One region of the Streptomyces sp. NPDC059477 genome, then DNA from elsewhere that is predicted to be linked to it. Evidence: predicted binding sites of a transcription regulator. Region 1 holds the regulator's gene; the other holds the start of a gene.

Region 1 (10,406 bases):
GCCCTGATGGCCGCCGGCCTCCACGCCCTGCGCGATCACCGCGTCCGCGCCGGCCCGCTGCGCGGCGAGGGCCTCCTCCGGGGTGGTGACGGTGACCAGGGTGAGGGTCCCGACCCGGCGCAGCGACTCCAGCACCTCGGGGGTGGGCACACCGAAGTGGAACGAGACCACGGGCACCGGGTTGTCGAGGAGCACGGCGAGCTTGGCGTCGTAGCCGTCGTCGCGTCCGCTGTCGGGGTCGCCCAGCTCGGCCTCGTACCAGGCGGCCTCGCCGGCCAGCTGATGGGCGTAGACGTCGACGGCGGCGGGGTCGGCGGTGTCCGGCTGGGGCATGAAGAGGTTGACCCCGAAGGGCTTGTTCGTCAGCGTCCGCAGCTGCTTGATCTCCTGGTACATGCCGTCGGCCGTCTTGTACCCGGCGGCGAGGAACCCGAGCCCGCCGGCCTCGGACACGGCGAGCGCGAGATGCGGCACGGAGACGCCGCCCGCCATGGGGGCCTGCACGATCGGGTGCGGAAAGAGATCGGTCAGCGCGGAGGACATGACCGCATGTTGTCACGTCGCTCGGACAAGTCCGAATCCACCCTTACGGTTGGCATAGTCCCCCGGCATAGGGACGGATCGGGACAACGCAGGGCGGGGGGCGGGGGGTGCCGGGGAGCACGGCGAGTAGTGGGGGGGGAGGGACGCGGGTGGCAGGAGGCGGGGGGTGGGGGACACGGGTGCCGGGACGCGGGGGCCGGGGAGGCGAGTGCCGGGACGCGAGGGCCGGGACGCGAGGGCCGGGACGCGAGGGCCGGGGAGGCGAGTGCCGGGACGCGAGGGCCGGGACGCGAGGGCCGGGGAGGCGAGTGCCGGGCGGGCTGGCCCGGGGCACACCGATGCCCGCCGATTCGCCAGAGCAGGGCGCCTTGTCCGAGCCGCGAGCTGCTCACCCGAGCCGAGCGACTCACCCGAGCTACGAGCGGTTTGCCCGAGCCGAGCGACTTGCCAAGCCGGGCACACCGCCCGGGGACGCGTACACCAATACCCGCCGACTTGCCCGAGCCGAGCGGTTTACCCGAACCGGGCTGCCCACCCGAGCCGGGCGACTTCGTCGACCGCGAGCCCACGTGAGGGCGGCTGCCACGGAACCCCGTCGGATTTCCTGGGCACGCACGCCCGCAAAGCCGGTCGGCCCCTCCCAGGGCTCCCCGAAGTCCATCGGCCTTCCCAGGCCGAACGGCCCCGAAGCCCCTCGGCCCCTCCCGGGGCGGGCGTCGGCGCCCCTCGGACGATCCGGGAACAGCGACCCCACTCCCCGCAAACCCCTCCGGGCCAAGCACCCCCCGCACGCCTCCCGGGCCACCCCGGGGCGCTGCCCCCGAGGCCCATCGGCCCGTCCCCCGGACGCGGCGCAGCCAATGCCCACCCACGGCACCCCAGCGGCAGCGCGCCGGCGCGAGTCATCGCCCGTTGAACGCGTCCTTCAACCGCGAGAACAACCCCTGCTGGCCCGGCTGGAACTGCCCCGTGGGCCGTTCCTCGCCGCGCAGCTTCGCCAGTTCACGCAGCAGGCGTTCCTGCTCCGGGTCGAGCTTGGTCGGGGTCATCACCTCGACGTGGACGATCAGGTCGCCCCGGCCGCCGCCGCGCAGATGCGTGACGCCCCGGCCGTGCAACGGGATCGACTGACCGGACTGGGTGCCGGGCCGGATGTCGACCTCCTCCATGCCGTCGAGGGTCTCCAGCGGCACCTTGGTGCCGAGGGAGGCCGCGGTCATGGGGATGGTGACCGTGCAGTGCAGATCGTCGCCGCGCCGCTGGAACATCGCGTGCGGCAGTTCGTGGATCTCGACGTAGAGGTCACCGGCGGGTCCGCCGCCGGGCCCGACCTCGCCCTCACCGGCGAGCTGGATACGGGTGCCGTTGTCGACACCGGCCGGGATCTTCACGGTGAGCGTGCGCCGCGAGCGGACCCGGCCGTCACCGGCGCACTCGGGGCACGGGGTGGGGACGACCGTGCCGAAGCCCTGGCACTGCGGACAGGGCCGGGAGGTCATGACCTGGCCCAGGAAGGACCGGGTGACCTGCGAGACCTCGCCCCGGCCGCGGCACATGTCACAGGTCTGCGCGGTGGTGCCGGGGGCCGCGCCCTCGCCGTTGCAGGTGGCGCAGACGATCGCCGTGTCGACCTGGATGTCCTTGGTCGTGCCGAACGCGGCCTCGTCCAGCTCGATCTCGATCCGGATCATGGCGTCCTGGCCGCGGCGGGTGCGCGAGCGCGGTCCGCGCTGCGACGCCGTGCCGAAGAACGCGTCCATGATGTCCGAGAAGTTCCCGAAGCCACCGGCGCCGAAGCCGGCGCCCGCGCCGCCCGCCTGCGAGAGGGGGTCGCCGCCGAGGTCGTAGACCTGCTTCTTCTGCGGATCCGACAGCACCTCGTAAGCGGCGTTGATCTCCTTGAACCGCTCCTGGGTCTTCGGATCCGGGTTGACGTCCGGATGCAGCTCGCGCGCGAGCCGGCGGAACGCCTTCTTGATCTCATCCTGCGACGCGTCGCGGCGCACACCGAGAACTGCGTAATAGTCCGTGGCCACTTACGACTCCGCCAGGATCTGTCCGACGTAACGTGCCACTGCCCGTACCGCTCCCATCGTTCCCGGGTAATCCATGCGGGTCGGTCCGACCACGCCGAGCTTGGCAACCGCCTCGCCGCCCGAACCGTAGCCCACGGACACGACCGACGTGGAGTTGAGTCCCTCATGGGCGTTCTCGTGACCGATCCGCACGGTCATGCCCGAATCCTTCGCCTCGCCAAGCAACTTGAGGAGGACGACCTGTTCTTCCAGCGCCTCCAGGACGGGCCGGATGGTGAGGGGGAAATCATGTCCGAAGCGGGTGATGTTGGCGGTGCCGCCGATCATCAGCCGCTCCTCGGTCTGCTCCACCAGCGTCTCCAGAAGTGTGGAGAGTACCGTCTGGACCGTACCCCGATCCTCGGCGTCGAAGCTCTCCGGCAGATCCTGGACGAGCGGCGGCACGTCCGGGAACCGGCGCCCGGCCACCCGGCTGTTCAGCCGGGCCCGCAGATCGGCGAGGGCGATCTCGCCGAAGGGCGCCGGGCAGTCCACCATCCGCTGTTCGACCCGGCCGGTGTCGGTGATCAGCACCAGCATCAGCCGCGCGGGCGCCAGCGCCAGCAGCTCGACATGGCGCACGGTGGACCGGGTCAGCGACGGGTACTGCACCACGGCGACCTGCCGGGTGAGCTGGGCGAGCAGCCGTACCGTCCGCCCCACCACGTCGTCGAGGTCGACCGCCCCGTCCAGGAAGCTCTGGATCGCGCGCCGCTCGGCGCCGGACATCGGCTTGACCTCGGCGAGCTTGTCGACGAACAGCCGGTAGCCCTTGTCCGTCGGGATCCGCCCGGCGGAGGTGTGCGGCTGCGCGATGAAGCCCTCGTCCTCCAGGGCCGCCATGTCATTGCGCACGGTGGCCGGGGAGACGCCCAGGTTGTGCCGCTCGGTGAGCGCCTTGGAGCCGACGGGCTCCTCGGTGCCGACGTAGTCCTGGACGATGGCGCGCAGTACCTGAAGTCTTCGTTCACTGAGCATCGGCGCACACCTCCAGCAGTCGTCGTCCCGCTCGCCGTCTTCCCTGGCACTCGACGCCCCCGAGTGCCAGCCCTGCCCGGCCAGTGTACGGCCGTCCGGCACGCCCGGGGCAAGACCGGCCATGACGGGGCCCCGCGGCGGGCGCACCGCCCGTGTCGCTACCGCTAGCGTCGCCGTATGACGGTGACTTGGGAAGAGCTGGGCTGGGAGCGGCTGGGGCCCGGCGTCGGACGGTGCCGGCTGCCGCGGTGGGACTGCACGGTCGGCCTGGTGGCCGGCGAGGGGGCGGTGCTGCTGATCGACGCGGGGTCGAGCCTGCGCGAGGGCGCCGGGCTGCGGGCCCGCGCGCAGGCGCTCACGGGTCGCCGTGTGACCCATCTCGCGCTCACCCATCCGCACTTCGACCATGTCTTCGGCGCGGCGGCCTTCGCGGGCGCGGACGTGTTCGGCGCGGTCGGCGTGGACACGGCGCTGACCGGGCGGCACGCGCGCGAGGAGCTGCGCCGGGACGCGGTGCGGCACGGTCTGCCCGAGGCGGACGCGTCGCAGGCCGTACGGGCGTTGTCCGCGCCCGGCCGTCCGGTCGCCGGTGAGTGGACCCTGGACCTCGGCGGCGGCCGGCAGGCGCTGCTGGCGAACGTCGGCCCCGGCCACACCGCCCACGACCTCGCCGTCCTGGTCCCCGGCGAGCGCGAGGTGGTGTTCTGCGGCGACCTGGTCGAGGAGTCGGGGCCACCCCAGGCGGGCCCGGACGCGGTGCCGTCGCGCTGGCCGGACGCCCTGGACCGGCTGCTGGCGCTGGGCGGCGAGGACGCGCTGTACGTGCCCGGTCACGGAGCGGTGGTGGGGGCGGCGTTCGTACGGGAGCAGCGGGACGCGCTGGCCGCGCGTTTCGGCGTGTCGGGGTGAGCGGGCACCCGTCGGGGGCCCGTTTCTCCTATCGTCGTGCGAATGCGCCCGTACTCTCCGGACCTGACCCCGCCGTGGAAGAAGCAGCGGCCCGCCCCCGAGGTCCCGGCGGAGGCCGGTCTGGTGGTGGAGGAGCCCGCCACCGGTTTCTGCGGCGCGGTGATCCGCTGCGAGGCGGGCACGGTCACCCTGGAGGACCGCTTCGGCAAGCACCGCGTCTTCCCGCTCCAGCCGCGCGGTTTCCTGCTGGAGGGCCGGCCCGTCACCCTCGTACGCCCCACGGGTGACAGCGCTCCGCTACGTCCCTCCCGTACCGCGTCCGGTTCGGTCGCCGTGCCCGGCGCTCGGGCCCGGGTCGCCCGCGCGGGCCGCATCTACGTGGAGGGCCGGCACGACGCCGAGCTGGTCGAGAAGGTGTGGGGCGACGATCTGCGGATCGAGGGCGTCGTCGTGGAGTACCTGGAGGGCGTGGACGACCTGCCGTCGATCGTGTCGGCCTTCGGTCCCGGCCCCGATGCCCGCCTGGGCGTCCTGGTGGACCATCTGGTGCCCGGCACCAAGGAGTGGCGTATCGCCCGGTCGGTGACCAGCGAGCACGCGCTGGTGGTGGGGCATCCGTACATCGACATCTGGGAGGCGGTGAAGCCGTCGGCCCTGGGGATCGAGGGCTGGCCGCGGGTGCCGCGCGGGCAGGACTGGAAGACGGGGGTGTGCCGGGCGCTGGGCTGGCCGTCGCAGAACACGGGCGCGGTGTGGCAGGCGATCCTGGGGCGGGTGGGGTCCTACCGGGATCTGGAGCCGGAGTTGCTGGGGAGGGTGGAGGAGCTGATCGATTTCGTCACGGATAGCGGTGGGGCCTGACATCGGGGTACGTACCGAACTCGCTGGTGTCCAACTCGACGCCCAGGATGTCGAGCGGCATCGCCTCGCCGAACTTCGCGATGTGCTGTACCCGGTAGTCGGCTGCCTCGCCCTTCCCCTCCGGCTTCGTCAGCAGGACGCACTGCCCCATGATCGGGTCGATGACCAGATAGGCGGGCACCTTGCCTGCCGCGTAGACGGATCGTTTGAGGGCGTAGTCACGGTAGACGCTGGTCTTCGAGACGACCTCCACGGCCATCGTGATCAACGGGCACGGCAGGAGACGTCCGGAACTGGGCAGGACGTCCCGCGCCACGACCACCAGGTCGGGAACAGGCTCGCTCGCCTCGTCGAGTACATCCACGTCCTGAGTCTGCAGGGGATACCAGCGATCCAGCGGGATCTGCCTCTCGGTGAGGAGCACGATCAGGTTGTGCACCAGATCAGGGCTGGCCATCATCACGATTTCTCCCCGCAGAAGCTCCACCTTGAGTCCGTCGGGCGGCTCAAATCGCGCGAGGAACTCTGCGACTCCACGTTCGTCCACAGCGGTCATCTCCGTGGCCTCCACATTCGCCGCGTACTGTCCGCGGCAGCTTAGGGATCAGGTTAGGCACCGAACCCTCGTTCCGCACCGATTCACTCGCCGGAGTGATCAGTCCACTCCCCGGGGTGATCAGTCCACCAGATCCCTGACCACCCCGTCCGCCAGCAACCGCCCCCGCAGCGTCAGCACCGCGCGCCCCTGCCCGTACGCCCCCTCGTCCAGCAGCCCCTCCCCGAGGGCCCGGCGGGAGGCCGCGAGCCCCTGTGTCCGCAGCAGCGCCAGCGGTACTCCTTCCCGCAGCCGCAGCTCCAGCAGGATCCGCTCGACCCGCCGGTCCTCGTCGGCCAGCAGTTCCCGCCCGGCGCCCGGGGAGCGCCCCGCCGCCAGGGCGGAGGCGTACGCGCCCGGATGCTTCACGTTCCACCAGCGCACCCCGCCCACGTGGGAGTGGGCGCCGGGCCCGGCGCCCCACCAGTCGGCGCCCCGCCAGTACAGCTCGTTGTGCAGACAGCGGCCCGCGTCCGAGGTGGCCCAGTTCGACACCTCGTACCAGTCGAATCCGGCCGCCGACAGCACGGACTCGGCGATCAGATAGCGGTCGGCGTGGACGTCGTCGTCGGTCATCGGGACCTCACCGCGCCGGATCCGCCGGGCGAGCTGGGTGCCCTCCTCCACGATCAGGGCGTACGCGCTGATGTGGTCCGGTCCGGCGCCCAGGGCGGCGTCCAGCGAGGCCCGCCAGTCGTCGTCGGACTCGCCGGGCGTGCCGTAGATCAGATCGAGGTTGACGTGCGCGAAGCCCGCCGCGCGGGCCTCCGCGACACAGCGCTCGGGGCGGCCGGGGGTGTGGGTGCGGTCGAGCACCTTCAGGACATGCTGCCGGGCGCTCTGCATACCGAAGGAGACCCGGTTGAAGCCGCCCGCGCGCAGCTCGGCGAGATACGCCGGGTCGACCGACTCCGGGTTCGCCTCCGTCGTGACCTCCGCGTCCGCCGCCAGCCCGAACTCGTCACGGATCGCCCCCAGCATCCGTACGAGATCGGCGGCGGCCAGCAGGGTGGGCGTACCGCCGCCGACGAAGACCGTACGGACCGGGCGGGGGTCGTCGCCCAGGACCTTGCGGGCGAGGCGGATCTCGTCGATCAGGGTGTCGGCGTAGTTGTCGCGGGAGGCGAGGACGCCGCCGGTGCCGCGCAGCTCGGTCGCCGTGTAGGTGTTGAAGTCGCAGTAGCCGCAGCGGGTCGCGCAGTACGGCACGTGGAGGTAGAAGCCGAGGGGGCGGTCCGCGGCCCCGGCGAGCGCGGACGCGGGCAGCGAGCCGTCGGCGGGGACGGGGTCGCCGTCGGGGAGAGCGGAGGGCATGCGTTCCATTGTCCCGCACCGGGGCGCTGCCCTGGACCGACGCGTGCCCTTGACCGGCCTGGTACCCCGGACCGGCCCGATCTCCCGCACCGGTCCGTTCTCCCACACCGGCTCGTCGTCCCGCACCGGCCTGGTGCCCCGCACGGGCCTGGTGCCCGGACCAGCCCGCTCTCCCACACGACCCGTCGTCCCACACCAGGCTCGCCCTCCCCCACCGACCTCGCGTCCCGGACCGGCCCGTCGTCCCCACCGGCCCGTTCTCCCACACCGGCCCGATCTCCCACACCGGCCCGTCTTCCCACACCGGCCCGATCTCCATCACCGACCCGGTGTTCCGGACCGGCCCGATCTCCCCTCCCGGCGCCGGGCCTGGCCCCTCACCGGGCCGGTCCCCCACCTGCCGGGGGCCTGTTCGCGCTCCCCCGCCCGGGACCAGTCCGCCACCCGCCGGGGCCCTATTCCGCCTGGAGGACCAGCAGGGCGAGGTCGTCCTCCGGTGGGCCGCCGCCGAACTCGTGCACGAGTTGGCTGATCCGGTCGGCGATGCGGTCCGCGCTGAGTCCGGCGCAGCCCGCGAGGGCGGTGGCCAGCCCGTCGCCGTCGTCGAACTGGCGTGATCCGCTGCGCCGCTCGGTCACCCCGTCGGTGACGCACAGCAGGCTGTCGCCGGACCGCAGCTCGAAGGTCTCGCTGGTGTACATCTCGTCCTCGACCACCCCGAGCAGGGTCTGCGGCACGGCGGCCGTACGGACGCTGCCGTCGGACCCGAGCAGCAGCGGCAGCGGATGTCCGGCGGAGGCGACGGTGCAGCGGACGCCGCCGTCGAAGAGGGTCAGCTCGCCGTAGAGGAGGGAGAGGAAGCGGGTCTGCGGGCCGTCGAAGGGGGCGACGGGACCGGCGAGGGCGCGGGCGGCGGCGTCGGCGGCCTCCGTGGCGTCGTCGAGAAGAAGCTGGTTGAGCCGGTCGAGGACATCGGCGACGCGGTAGCCCTCGCGGGCCAGCAGCCGCAGCCAGGGCCGGGCCAGGCCGATGACGACGGCCGCCTCGGGGCCCTTGCCCTGGACATCGCCGACGGCGAAGCACCAGCGGCCGTCGGCGGCCGGGAAGAGGTCGTAGAAGTCGCCGCTGGGGCCGCCCTTGTCGCACGGCTCGTAGACGAGGGCGCTGCGCACCCCGGGGATCTCGGCGACGGCGCCGGGCAGCAGTCCGCGCTGGAGGACGGCGCTGATGGTGGCCTGGCGGGCGTACTGCCGGGCGGCGCCGATGGCGAGCGCGACCCGGCGGCTGAGGTCCTCGACCAGTCCGACCACCTCGTCCGGGAAGCGGGGCACGCCGGACCGCCCGATCACCAGCGTGCCCAGCGGCCGGCCGCCCGCGATCAGCCGGTAGGCCAGCGCCGATCCCTGCGCGCAGGGTCCGCCGAGGCTCTGCCCCGGCCAGGGGTAGGGCGCGGGGCCGGACGATATGCCTTCGCCGCCGCGTGGCGGCTCCTTCTCCAGGGCGTGGCGGAGTTCCTCGATACGGTCCTCGCTGCCGTGCCAGACGCGGGCGAGCCGGGCGCCGGGCGCGGCGGCGCCCCAGCCGCGGCCCATGGCCTCGTCCTCCAGCCAGATCGCGCACCAGTCGGCGAGCCGCGGGACCAGGAGCTGTCCGGTGAGCGCGGCGACGAGATCCTCGTCCAGCTGCCCGGCGAGCAGATCGGACGCCTCGGCGAGGAAGGTCAGCGCGCCCCGGCCCAGCCAGTCGCGGTCCCCGTCCCCGCGCCGGGTCTCGGGGGCGAGCAGTGCGGCGAGTCCGGGGCCGCGCGGATCGTCGTACGACTCGATGTCCTCGGCGGGCAGCCGGGCCCAGACCGTCTTGCCGTCCCGGCGGTAGGTGACGCCCCACTCCAGCGACAGCGCGGCGACCATGCGCAGGCCGCGGCCGTACTCGGGGGTGTCGTCGGGGGGCTCGGCGTCAGTGTCCGTACCGGCGTCGCGCGGGGCGCGTGAGGGGTGGTGGTCGCCGACCTCGACGAGCAGGGCGCCGGTGCGCAGGTCGAGCCGGCAGACCAGCTCGATGTCCGTACGGGCGTGGACGACGGCGTTGGTCACCAGCTCGCTGACCACGGCGAGGGCGTCGTCCACCTGCCGGACGCCGGGCCGCCGACCGCCGGGCGGCTCCCGCCCGCCCCAGTCGGCCAGCGCGGCCCGGACCAGCCCACGGGCGGTGCCGGGGGCGAGGGGGCCGCCGGCGAGGGTGGTCCGCAGAGCGGGGTCCTCACCTGGTCCCTCGAAGCCTGGCACGGGCACGTCGGAGGCAAGGGAAACGGCCCCTTCGGCAATCTCCCGTTGCGCCGGAATGGCCCCCATGGGCAGCTCCCCGAACGGCTCGGACGAAAACCCCGCGATCGATGCCGCCAGGGTGACAGACCGACCCCGCCCATAAGCGCCGAGTTACCGAAGTGGGCCGCGATAAGAGAGATCCGTGCCAGCCGAGTACCCGAATGCGGACGCATTCGACCACGAAAGCAACGTCCGGTGTCCAAGTCCGAGGAGCAGCATCGAAACCGGGGCCGGGCCGCCCGACCCGAAAGGGGCGCGGGGAACTGCGCGACAAGCCACGACGAACCCGCACCCGCCGACGAGCCGAACCCCCCACCCCCGCCCGCGTCCTACTTCTCGCGGGCGCCCTCGTACATCTCCTCCAGCAGATGCCGATACTCCCGCTCCACCACCGGCCGCTTCAGCTTCAGGCTCGGCGTGATCTCCCCGTGCTCCACGTCCAGATCCCGCGGCAGCAGCCGGAACTTCTTGATCGTCTGCCACCGCTGGAGCCCGGCGTTGAGCTGCCGCACGTACTCCTCGACCATCGCCACGGTCGCCGGGGCGGCCACGATCTCGGCGTACGTCCGGCGCTCCAGGCCGTTCTCCCGGGCCCACTGCGTGAGCGAGACCTCGTCGAGGGCGATCAGCGCGGTGCAGTAGTTCCGGTCGGCCCCGTGCACCAGGATGTTGGAGACGTACGGGCACACCGCCTTGAACGATCCCTCGATCTCGGTCGGCGCGATGTACTTGCCGCCCGAGGTCTTGAAGAGGTCCTTCTTGCGGTCGGTGATCCGCAGATACCCGTCGGGGGACAGTTCCCCGATG
Region 2 (10,406 bases), on a different contig from region 1:
GCCGGGCAAGGGCAACGCCCTAAAGGGGCGCGGGGCTGCTTCGACATGCGGCTCCGCCGCGTGGGCGCGACCGGCCACAAACAACCCGCACTCGACCACTCACACCGGCCGCCCGACAAGCATCGCCGGCGCCCCCGCAACCCGTGTGAGAAAGACAGTCGCCGCCGAAGCCCCCCGAGGCTTCACCATCCGCCGCAACTCCTCCGGCTCCACAGCCGACCCCCGCTTCTTCACGGTCAGATTCCCCACCCCCCGCTCCCGCAGCAACGCCTTCAACTTCTTCACCCCGAAGGGAAGCTGATCGGTGATCTCATAGGCGCTGGCATACGGAGTACCCCGCAAGGAGTCCCCCGTGACGTACGCGATCGTCGGATCGATCAGCCCACCCCCCACCTCCTCGGCCACCTCGGCCACCAGATGCGCCCGGATGACGGCCCCGTCAGGCTCGTACAGATACCGCCCGACGCCCCGCACCGCGGGATCCGGCAGCCCCCGCCCCACCAGGCTGTGCCCCCCCGGCAGCAAGGTGGCCCGCACGCCCCCCGCCCCCCCGCTCCCGAACCACAGCACCGCCTCCTTCACATCCCCGCCGTCCGAGATCCACTCGGCCTCGGCGGCGCCCGGCACGGCCTCGTGCGGGATGCCGGGCGCGACCTTGAGGGCGGCGTGCGGAGCCTTGAGCGCGGTGGCCACCGCCCAGGACAGCGGCGGCGAGTACGCCTCCGGATCGAAGATCCGCCCCCGCCCGCCACGCCGCGCCGGATCGACGAACACCGCGTCGTACGGCGCCACGTCGATGTCCGTCACCTCCGCCTCCCGTACGTCGATCAGCTCGGCGAGCCCGAGCGCGGCGGCGTTGGCGCGGGCGGCGGCGGCCGTGAGCGGGTCGCGGTCGACGGCGAGGACCCGGATCCCGGCGCGGGCGAAGGCGATCGCGTCCCCGCCGATGCCACAGCACAGATCGGCGACCGAGGTCACCCCGGCCTCCCGCAGCCGCGCGGCGCGATACGTGGCGACACTCGCCCGCGTCGCCTGCTCGACCCCGTGGGGCGTGAAGAACATCCGCCCGGCGTCCGCCGCGCCGAACTTCGCCGCCGCCCGCTGCCGCAGCCGGGCCTGGCCGAGCGCGGCCGAGACCAGGTCGGCCGGGTGCGAGCGGCGCAGCCGGGTGGCGACGGCGAGTTCCTGGGCGGGATCGGTGTCGCGCACCTCGTCGAGCAGGGCGCGGCCCTCGGGGGTGAGCAGGCTGTGGAGCGGGGCGAGGTCGTTCACCGGGTCATTGTGGGCCAGTCGGTGGATGGTGTGCGCCCGGTGGCGGTGTCGGCGGGGGGAGGGGACGGGGGGCTGCCAGGATCCGAGGGCATGGGAGAAGTCGTACAAAAGGATAAAAATAGGGTGGCTGGGTGCGCAGGGCGGGCCCCGGCGCGGATGGGCGTGGCCGCGCTGGCGATCACCGCGCTCGCGTCGGGCTGCGGGCTGGACGGCGCGCCCTCCGGCTCGGTCTCCGTTTCCGGATCGTCCGTCAAGTCCGCGCCCGGACAGCAGAACGGCGGCGGCCCGCAGGACGTGGCGGCCCGCCAGCGCGCCGAGCGGCAGGCGGTGGTGGCCGCCGCCAAGCGCTGGGGCCTGAAGACGCCCCCGCTCACGCCCCCCGCGCCCCCGGCGAAGAAACCGGTCATCACCACCCGCGACGGCTTCGAGGTCGACGGCCATGTGGAGGAGGGTCTGCCGCCCGTCTTCACCACCATCCCCACCCGCGAGAAGGTCGTCTTCCTCACCATCGACGACGGGGCCGAGAAGGACCCGGAGTTCCTGCGGATGATGAGCGAGCTGAAGGTGCCGTACACGGCGTTCATCAGCGACTACCTCGTCAAGGAGGACTACGCCCACTTCAAGGACATGCAGGCCAGGGGCGTCGTCCTGAACAACCACACCCTCGACCACCCCTATCTGCCGGGCCTGTCCTACGAGCAGCAGAAGCAGGAGATCTGCGGCATGCAGGACGTGATCGACAAGCGGTACGGCAAGCGCCCCGTGCTCTTCCGCCCGCCCTTCGGCAACTACAACAAGGACACCCTGGTGGCCGCCAAGGCGTGCGGCATCACGCACGCGCCGCTGTGGAACGAGGAGGTGTTCGTCGACCACTGGGAGTACCGCGAGTGGGACCGGGATCTGCACCCCGGCGACATCGTCCTCAGCCACTTCCGGGGCCGCGACGACTGGGAGGGCACCATGCCCGACATGATCCGCCTCTTCCTCGACAAGGTGACCGAGAAGGGGTACGCGGTGGGCCGCCTGGAGGACTACCTGTGAGGCACCGCCTGCTGGCCGCCGCGCTGCTGCTCCTCACCGTCTCGTCGGTGGCGGGCTGCGGCCGGGGTCCGGGCCCGTCGGCCTGGGTGGAGTCGGCGGGCGGCGGCCCGGGCACGTCACCGAGCGCCTCCGGCACATCCCCCGTCCCCCGGGTGCTCTCCCGCGTCCCGACCCGGGACAACGTGGTCTTCCTGACGTACGACGACGGGGCGGAGCGCGATCCGCGCTTCGTGGACATGGTCCGTCAGCGGCGGCTCCCCGTCAGCCTGTTCCTGACGGACAGCGTGGCGGGCCCGGGGTACGGCCACTTCGCCCGGCTGCGCGCGGTGGGCGCGACCCTCCAGAACCACACCATGGACCACGCCGCCCTGCGCGGCCTGCCGTACGCCGGTCAGCGCGCCGAGATCTGCGGCCAGCAGAACAAACTCAAGGCCCGCTTCGGCATCCGCCCGGCACTGCTCCGCCCGCCGTACGGCATGTACGACGACACGACCCTGCGGGCGGCCCGGGACTGCGGTATCCAGGCCCTGATCCTCTGGCGCGTCACGGCAACCGACACCGACACCCACTTCACCACCGCCCCGCACCAGCTGATGCCCGGCGACATCATCTCCGTCACCCCCGACGAAACCCCCGGCCCCACCTTGGTGACCCGCACGACCAGACTCCTGAAGGAGATCGAGCAGCGGGGACTGAGGGTGGCCCGCCTGGAGGACTACCTGTAGCCCGTTTCCGGCCGGTGAATCCTGCCGGGCCGGCGTGGGAGCGCTGGGTTGGGCAGCGCCGGTCAGGATCACGGGAAGTCGCCGGGCCAGGCACCGCCGGGTAGGGGCGCGGGGAACTGCGCGACCAGCCCCCACCCACCCGCACCCGGCGCACAACCCACCCGCACCCGGCACACAACCGACCCCACCCACGGCGCGAAGCCACCCCAAAACACCGGCGCGAACCAACCCGGCGCACACCAGAAACCCCCCGCCACGCCGGAGGCGATTGGCACTCCGCTTGACCGAGTGCTAATCCCGGTCATAGTCTCAGGTCTGGCACTCCCCCCTGGAGAGTGCCAACAACGCGACGGGCAGGTCCGGCACCCGCGACGACGGATCCACCTGGTCGCCACCTCAGACAGTTAACCCCGTGAGATCTCCGAAGGGGGAGGTCGGATCGTGACGACCACCAGCTCCAAGGTTGCCATCAAGCCGCTTGAGGACCGCATCGTGGTCCAGCCGCTCGACGCCGAGCAGACCACGGCCTCTGGCCTGGTCATCCCGGACACCGCGAAGGAGAAGCCCCAGGAGGGCGTCGTCCTGGCCGTGGGCCCGGGCCGTTTCGAGAACGGCGAGCGCCTGCCGCTCGACGTCAAGACCGGCGACGTCGTCCTGTACAGCAAGTACGGCGGCACCGAGGTGAAGTACAACGGCGAGGAGTACCTCGTCCTCTCGGCCCGCGACGTGCTCGCGATCATCGAGAAGTAATCACCTCAGATTTTCTTCTACTGCGCCGCTGGCCCCCGCTAACTCCAATGCACCCGGGCGCCGGGGGCGCAGTGCCATTTCACCCAGAATTCCGAGAGGGCTCACGCTGTCATGGCGAAGATCCTGAAGTTCGACGAGGACGCCCGTCGCGCCCTTGAGCGCGGCGTCAACAAGCTGGCCGACACGGTGAAGGTGACGATCGGCCCCAAGGGCCGCAACGTCGTCATCGACAAGAAGTTCGGCGCCCCGACCATCACCAACGACGGCGTGACCATCGCCCGCGAGGTGGAGCTGGAGGACCCGTACGAGAACCTGGGTGCCCAGCTGGTGAAGGAGGTGGCGACCAAGACCAACGACATCGCGGGTGACGGCACCACCACCGCCACCGTGCTGGCCCAGGCGCTCGTCCGCGAGGGCCTGAAGAACGTCGCCGCCGGTGCCTCCCCGGCCTCCCTGAAGAAGGGCATCGACGCGGCCGTCGCCGCCGTCTCCGAGGAGCTGCTGGCGACCGCCCGCCCGATCAACGACAAGGCGGACATCGCCGCCGTGGCCGCGCTGTCCGCCCAGGACCAGCAGGTCGGCGACCTGATCGCCGAGGCGATGGACAAGGTCGGCAAGGACGGTGTCATCACCGTCGAGGAGTCCAACACCTTCGGCCTGGAGCTGGACTTCACCGAGGGCATGGCCTTCGACAAGGGCTACCTGTCGCCGTACTTCGTGACGGACCAGGAGCGCATGGAGGCGGTCCTGGAGGACCCCTACATCCTCATCAACCAGGGCAAGATCTCCTCCATCGCGGAGCTGCTGCCGCTGCTGGAGAAGATCATCCAGGCCAACGCCTCCAAGCCGCTGCTGATCATCGCCGAGGACGTGGAGGGCGAGGCCCTGTCCACCCTCGTCGTCAACAAGATCCGCGGCACCTTCAACGCCACCGCGGTGAAGGCCCCCGGCTTCGGCGACCGCCGCAAGGCGATGCTCCAGGACATGGCCGTCCTGACCGGCGCCACCGTCATCTCCGAGGAGGTCGGCCTCAAGCTCGACCAGGTCGGCCTGGACGTGCTCGGCTCCGCCCGCCGGATCACCGTCACCAAGGACGACACGACCATCGTCGACGGCTCGGGTGACAAGTCCGAGGTCCAGGGCCGCATCGCCCAGATCAAGGCCGAGATCGACAACACCGACTCCGACTGGGACCGCGAGAAGCTCCAGGAGCGCCTCGCCAAGCTGGCCGGCGGCGTGTGCGTGATCAAGGTCGGCGCCGCCACCGAGGTGGAGCTGAAGGAGAAGAAGCACCGCCTGGAGGACGCCATCTCCGCGACCCGCGCCGCGGTCGAGGAAGGCATCGTCTCCGGTGGCGGTTCCGCCCTGGTCCACGCCGTCAAGGTCCTTGAGGGCAACCTCGGCAAGACCGGCGACGAGGCCACCGGCGTCGCCGTGGTCCGCAAGGCCGCCGTCGAGCCGCTGCGCTGGATCGCCGAGAACGCCGGCCTGGAGGGTTACGTCATCACCTCCAAGGTCGCCGAGCTGGAGAAGGGCCAGGGCTTCAACGCCGCCACCGGCGAGTACGGCGACCTGGTCAAGGCCGGCGTCATCGACCCGGTCAAGGTCACCCGCTCCGCCCTGGAGAACGCCGCCTCCATCGCCTCCCTCCTCCTGACGACCGAGACCCTGGTCGTCGAGAAGAAGGAAGAGGAGGAGCCGGCGGCGGGCGGCGGCCACCACGGCCACTCGCACTGACGCACGGCGAACTGACGGCCGTACGACCGCGTCACCGACGCCCGTACGGGAACGTCAAAGGCCCGGCACCCTGGACTCGGGGTGCCGGGCCTTCGCGTGTTCCCGTACCACCGCAGCCGGCCGACCCGAACGACCGGAACGACCTGACCGACCGGCCGACCCGGCTACCGCGGCCCGTACTTCCGCCCCGTCCGCGACGAGATCCCCCCGAGCATCCCGCGCGGCACCACCTTCGCCACCCCCATCAGCGCCTTGTAGCGCGGGTCCGGAATGGACAGGGACTTGCCGCGGGCGAGGTCGGTGAGGCCCTCGGCGACCACCTTGTCGGCGTCCAGCCACATCCAGCCGGGGATGTTGTCGGTACCCATCCCGGCCCGCTCATGGAACTCGGTGCGGACGAAACCGGGGCACAGCACCATCAGCCGTACGCCGGTGCCCGCGAGGTCGCGCGCCGCGCCCTGGGTGAACTGGACGACCCACGCCTTGGAGGCGCCGTACGTGCCACGGGGCACGAAGGCGGCCACCGACGCCACATTCACCACCCCGCCCCGGCCCCGCGCGCGCATCGACTCCGCCGCCGCCGAGGTCAGCCGGAGCACCGCCTCGCAGTGCACCTTCATCATGCGCAGCTCGTCGGCCATCGATACGTCGAGATAGCGGCCCTTGTGGCCGAAGCCGGCGTTGTTCACCAGCAGGTCCACGGCGTTCTTGCGGTCGGCGAGACGGGTGGCGACCGCCTCGATGCCGGTGTCCTCGGCGAGGTCGGCGCGCAGCACCTCCGCCTCGATGCCGTGCCGGTCGTGCAGTTCGGTCGCCTGCTCGTGCAGCCGCTCGGCGTCGCGCGCCACCAGGACCAGGTCATGCCCGTCGGCGGCCAGCCGCCGGGCGAACGCGGCACCGATGCCCGCCGTCGATCCCGTAATCAGAGCCGTTGTCATGGCCCAACATTAGTGACCCGCGCCACTCCGCGCGGACCTCGGGAGGCCGTTCACCGGGCACCAGGTGTGTGGATGACCGGCGTGGCGTCAAGAGCTGTATTTCGCCAGGTACGTGTCCATCGCCGCCACCGACTCCGGGTGCAGCGTCTCCCGCGCGGGCAGCAGGTCCGGCAGCAGATCCCGGCGGGTGGTCACCGCGAGGAACTGCAGGGCGACCGTCACCCCGTGGTCCGGCCGGCGCACGATCTCCACCGGGTCACCCGCGCGGATCTCGCCCGGCTCGATCACCCGCAGATACGCCCCCGGCGCCGCCCGCTCGGTGAACCGCTTCACCCAGCGCTCCTCACCCATATGGCCCTGGAAGGTCCGGCACGGCACCCGCCCGCTGGTCACCTCCAGCACCACCCCTGCCCCGATCCGCCACCGCTCGCCGATCAGCGCGCCGGAGACATCGAGGCCCTCGGTGGTGAGGTTCTCGCCGAACACCCCGTCGGGCAGCTCCCGCCCCAGCTCGCGCTGCCAGGCGTCGAGTTCCTCGCGCGCCACCGCGTACACCGCCTGGTCGTCGCCGCCGTGGTGGCGCAGCGAGGCGATGGCGTCCCCGGCCAGCCCGCTCCCGCCGATCCCCTTGGGCCCCGGCGCCGCCACCCGCACCGGACCCCGCACCGGCCGCTTGTCGATCCCGGTCACCCCCTCGGGATGGTCGGTGTACGGCACGGCACGTGCCCGGCCCACATTCACAGACAGCAGCTTCATGACAGGAACGGTAAGCCGACCACCCCCAAAGGCGCGACGCCGTATTCGCCGCACTCCCCAAGGTCCGCTTATGCTCGAAGGGTGATCGAGGCCCGCCATCTCCGTGTCCTGCGTGCCGTCGCCACCACCGGTTCCTTCTCGGCGGCGGGGCGTGAGCTGGGCTGCACCCAGCCCGCCGTCAGCCAGCAGATGAAGGCCCTGGAGGCGTCCGTGGGCACCCCGCTGCTGATCCGCAGCGGCCGTGAGATGCGGCTGACCCAGGCGGGCGAGGCGCTGGTCCGGCATGCCGCCGGGATCCTCTCGGGGCTCACGGCCGCCGAGGAGGAGGTCGCCGCCATCGCCGGGCTGCGCGCCGGACGGGTCCGGCTGGTCTCCTTCCCCAGCGGCAGCTCCACCCTGGTCCCCACCGCGCTGGCCGCCCTGCGCGCCGCCCACCCCGGCACCCGGGTCTCCCTGGAGGAGGCCGAACCGCCGCGCTCGGTGGAACTGCTCAGGGACGGCGACTGCGACCTCGCCCTCGCCTTCCGCTACGAGGGCGCGGCGGGCGCCGATGACGCGGGGGACGCAGAGGACACAGGAGAATGGCACGACCTGGTCGTACGGCCCCTGCTGCGCGACCGTCTGGTGGCCCTCGTACCCGAACGGCACCGGCTGGCCCGCGCCGCGTCCGTCGCCATCGGTGAACTCGCCGGTGAGCCGTGGATCGCCGGCTGTCCGCGCTGCCGGGGCCAGCTGATCGAGGTGTGCGAGAGCGCGGGGTTCACCCCCCGCATCGACTTCGCCACCGACGACTACCCGGCGGTGGTCGGCCTGGTCGGCGCCGGACTCGGCGTGGCCGTCCTGCCCCAGCTCGCGGTGGAGTCGGTCCGGCCGCGCGGCGCGCGCACGGTCACCCTGGAACCGCCGGTCCGGCGCGAGATCGTCGCCCTGACCCTGCCCGATCTGGCCCAGGTCCCGGCGGTAGCGGCGACCCTGGACGAACTGGAACGGGCGGCGGCCCGAGCGGGCGCGGCGACCCGATAGGCACGGTGGAACCGGCCGGAGGCGTACGTACATGGAGGGGGGCGTACGTACACAGAGGCGTACGCACATAAGGGCACGTCTAGGCGTGCCCGGCGTGAAGAAACGTTACTTCAGTTATGTGGGGCGCCATGGCCGCCATTGGCCGTCGCCGGCACCAGCCGGTTGCGCGCCCGTCCCATCAGCTCTTCGCGCTCGTCCTCGGTGAGCCCGCCCCACACGCCGTACGGCTCACGCACCGCCAGTGCGTGCGCCGCGCACTCCGCGCGGACCGGGCACCTCATGCAGACCTCCTTGGCCGAGTTCTCACGAGCGCTTCGTGCCGCACCGCGCTCACCCTCCGGATGGAAGAAGAGCGAGCTGTCGACCCCGCGGCAGGCAGCCAGCAGCTGCCAGTCCCACAGGTCCGCGTTCGGTCCGGGAAGGCGGGAGAAATCTGCCATTACGTGACCCCTTGTAGCCGTTCTGAGCGGATACGGTGCCCACGACCGTACAACTACGATCTAAGGAGATGAAAATATGACCACTTGCGAATCTAGCCTCAGACACCAGCAAAAGGGAAGAAAATAGGCCAAATGGGGCATACCTTGTGACGAAACCTTGAGGGTCCGTTGTGCATGTCTGCACTGTGTCCGTCCCCTCACGTAGAGTGCCGGAGACGGCGTACGGCCCCGTAACTCTTTCGAGTGACCGTCGTTGAGAGTGCGGTGGCGGTTGAAAACACATGCGCTCGGGCAAGCGTCCGAGACGGTCGACCGCACAGGTGACGATACGTACCAGCCTGGAGGCTCAAGGTGACGCGCATCAGCTGCGGAGGGCGGCCATGACTTCCGTCCTCGTCTGCGACGACTCCCCGCTTGCCCGAGAAGCGCTGCGGCGCGCGGTTGCGACCGTGCCCGGCGTCGAACGAGTGACGACGGCGGCCAACGGCGAGGAAGTCCTCCGCCGCTGGGGTGCCGATCGCTCGGACCTGATTCTGATGGACGTACGCATGCCCGGACTGGGCGGCGTCGAGACCGTACGGCGGCTGCTGTCCGCCGATCCAGGAGCGCGCATCATCATGCTCACCGTCGCCGAGGATCTCGACGGAGTGGCCCTCGCGGTCGCCGCCGGGGCCCGCGGCTATCTGCACAAGGACGCCTCGCGCGCCGAACTGCGGGCCACGGTGACACAGGCGCTCGCCGACCCCACCTGGCGACTGGCCCCGCGCCGGCTGCGCTCCGCCGAGATGGGCGCCGCGCCGACGCTCACCGCACGCGAGATCCAGGTGCTGGAGGGCATGAGTCACGGCCGCTCCAACGCCGAGATCGGCCGTGAGCTGTTCCTCTCCGAGGACACGGTGAAGACCCACGCGCGCCGGCTGTTCAAGAAGCTCGGCGCGTCCGACCGGGCCCACGCGGTGGCGCTGGGCTTCCGGTGGGGGCTGGTCCGTTAGGCCCTGCCGGCCCGGGTCCTCGCAAGGGGCCCGTGGACCCGCTGTCTGGTGCAGGCCCGCGGTACCGGGGCCTGCCAGGCGCCCGCCGGTCGAGGGAGCGCGCGCGTCGCCGCTCGGACCGTGAACGTCGTGAAAGCCCCGTCTGCCGGGTGGCGGACGGGGGTGGTTCGGCGGTGGTTCGGCGGTCCTTCGGACGCCCGCTGCTCGTTTCGCCGCGGATGCCGCATCCTTGAGGTGTGGAGTTCCTCGCGGACGAGTCGGTCGAGCGGAAGGGGAGGGCGCAGGGGATGAGTTCCGGCGCACCTGCTCATAACGCTTCGGTGCACAACCACCAAGGCGGTGCCACGGAGGCGACAGCGCCAAGGCACCATGGTCCGATGCGCGACGACGAGGCGGGCACTGCCCACGGGGCGATCGGTGCGCTCGTCCATCGCGCCGTCGACGGGGACGAGCAGGCCACACACGACCTGCTCGCCCATGTCCACCCCCTCGCGCTGCGCTACTGCCGCACCCGGCTGTCCCGGCTCCCGGGCGACGCGCGGCACTTCGTCGAGGACCTGGCGCAGGAGGTCTGCGTCGCCGTCCTGCTCGCCCTGCCGCGCTACCGCGACACGGGCCGCCCCTTCGAGGCGTTCGTCTTCGCCATCGCCGCGCACAAGGTCGCCGACCTCCAGCGCGCCGCGATGCGCCACCCCGGTTCCACGGCCGTGCCGTCCGACGAGATGCCCGAGC

What was found. Region 1 encodes HrcA, which represses chaperone genes, less so after heat shock. Its sites were predicted from a motif close to TTNGCACTCNGNNNNNCNGAGTGCNAA; they were not measured.
Region 2: groES (co-chaperone GroES) is a predicted target of HrcA. The motif match lies at 3,307-3,333, and genes of this name have one in related genera.

What each region holds. Positions count from the first base shown of each region.
Region 1 is NZ_JBHYUG010000041.1:56,282-66,687, reverse strand. It holds gene ACFXAZ_RS21405 (nitronate monooxygenase) at 1-543, opposite strand, end outside; gene dnaJ (molecular chaperone DnaJ) at 1,446-2,579, opposite strand; gene hrcA (heat-inducible transcriptional repressor HrcA) at 2,580-3,596, opposite strand; gene ACFXAZ_RS21390 (MBL fold metallo-hydrolase) at 3,774-4,505, shown strand; gene ACFXAZ_RS21385 (DUF3097 domain-containing protein) at 4,548-5,366, shown strand; gene ACFXAZ_RS21380 (Uma2 family endonuclease) at 5,344-5,922, opposite strand; gene hemW (radical SAM family heme chaperone HemW) at 6,043-7,275, opposite strand; gene ACFXAZ_RS21370 (SpoIIE family protein phosphatase) at 7,731-9,626, opposite strand; gene ACFXAZ_RS21365 (AMP-dependent synthetase/ligase) at 9,929-10,406, opposite strand, start outside.
Region 2 is NZ_JBHYUG010000005.1:59,653-70,058, forward strand. It holds gene ACFXAZ_RS04060 (RNA polymerase sigma factor) at 1-23, shown strand, start outside; gene ACFXAZ_RS04065 (methyltransferase domain-containing protein) at 100-1,272, opposite strand; gene ACFXAZ_RS04070 (polysaccharide deacetylase family protein) at 1,429-2,313, shown strand; gene ACFXAZ_RS04075 (polysaccharide deacetylase family protein) at 2,310-3,038, shown strand; gene groES (co-chaperone GroES) at 3,480-3,788, shown strand; gene groL (chaperonin GroEL) at 3,900-5,525, shown strand; gene ACFXAZ_RS04090 (SDR family NAD(P)-dependent oxidoreductase) at 5,690-6,463, opposite strand; gene ACFXAZ_RS04095 (MOSC domain-containing protein) at 6,551-7,219, opposite strand; gene ACFXAZ_RS04100 (LysR family transcriptional regulator) at 7,301-8,242, shown strand; gene ACFXAZ_RS04105 (WhiB family transcriptional regulator) at 8,353-8,682, opposite strand; gene ACFXAZ_RS04110 (response regulator transcription factor) at 9,063-9,674, shown strand; gene ACFXAZ_RS04115 (sigma-70 family RNA polymerase sigma factor) at 10,052-10,406, shown strand, end outside.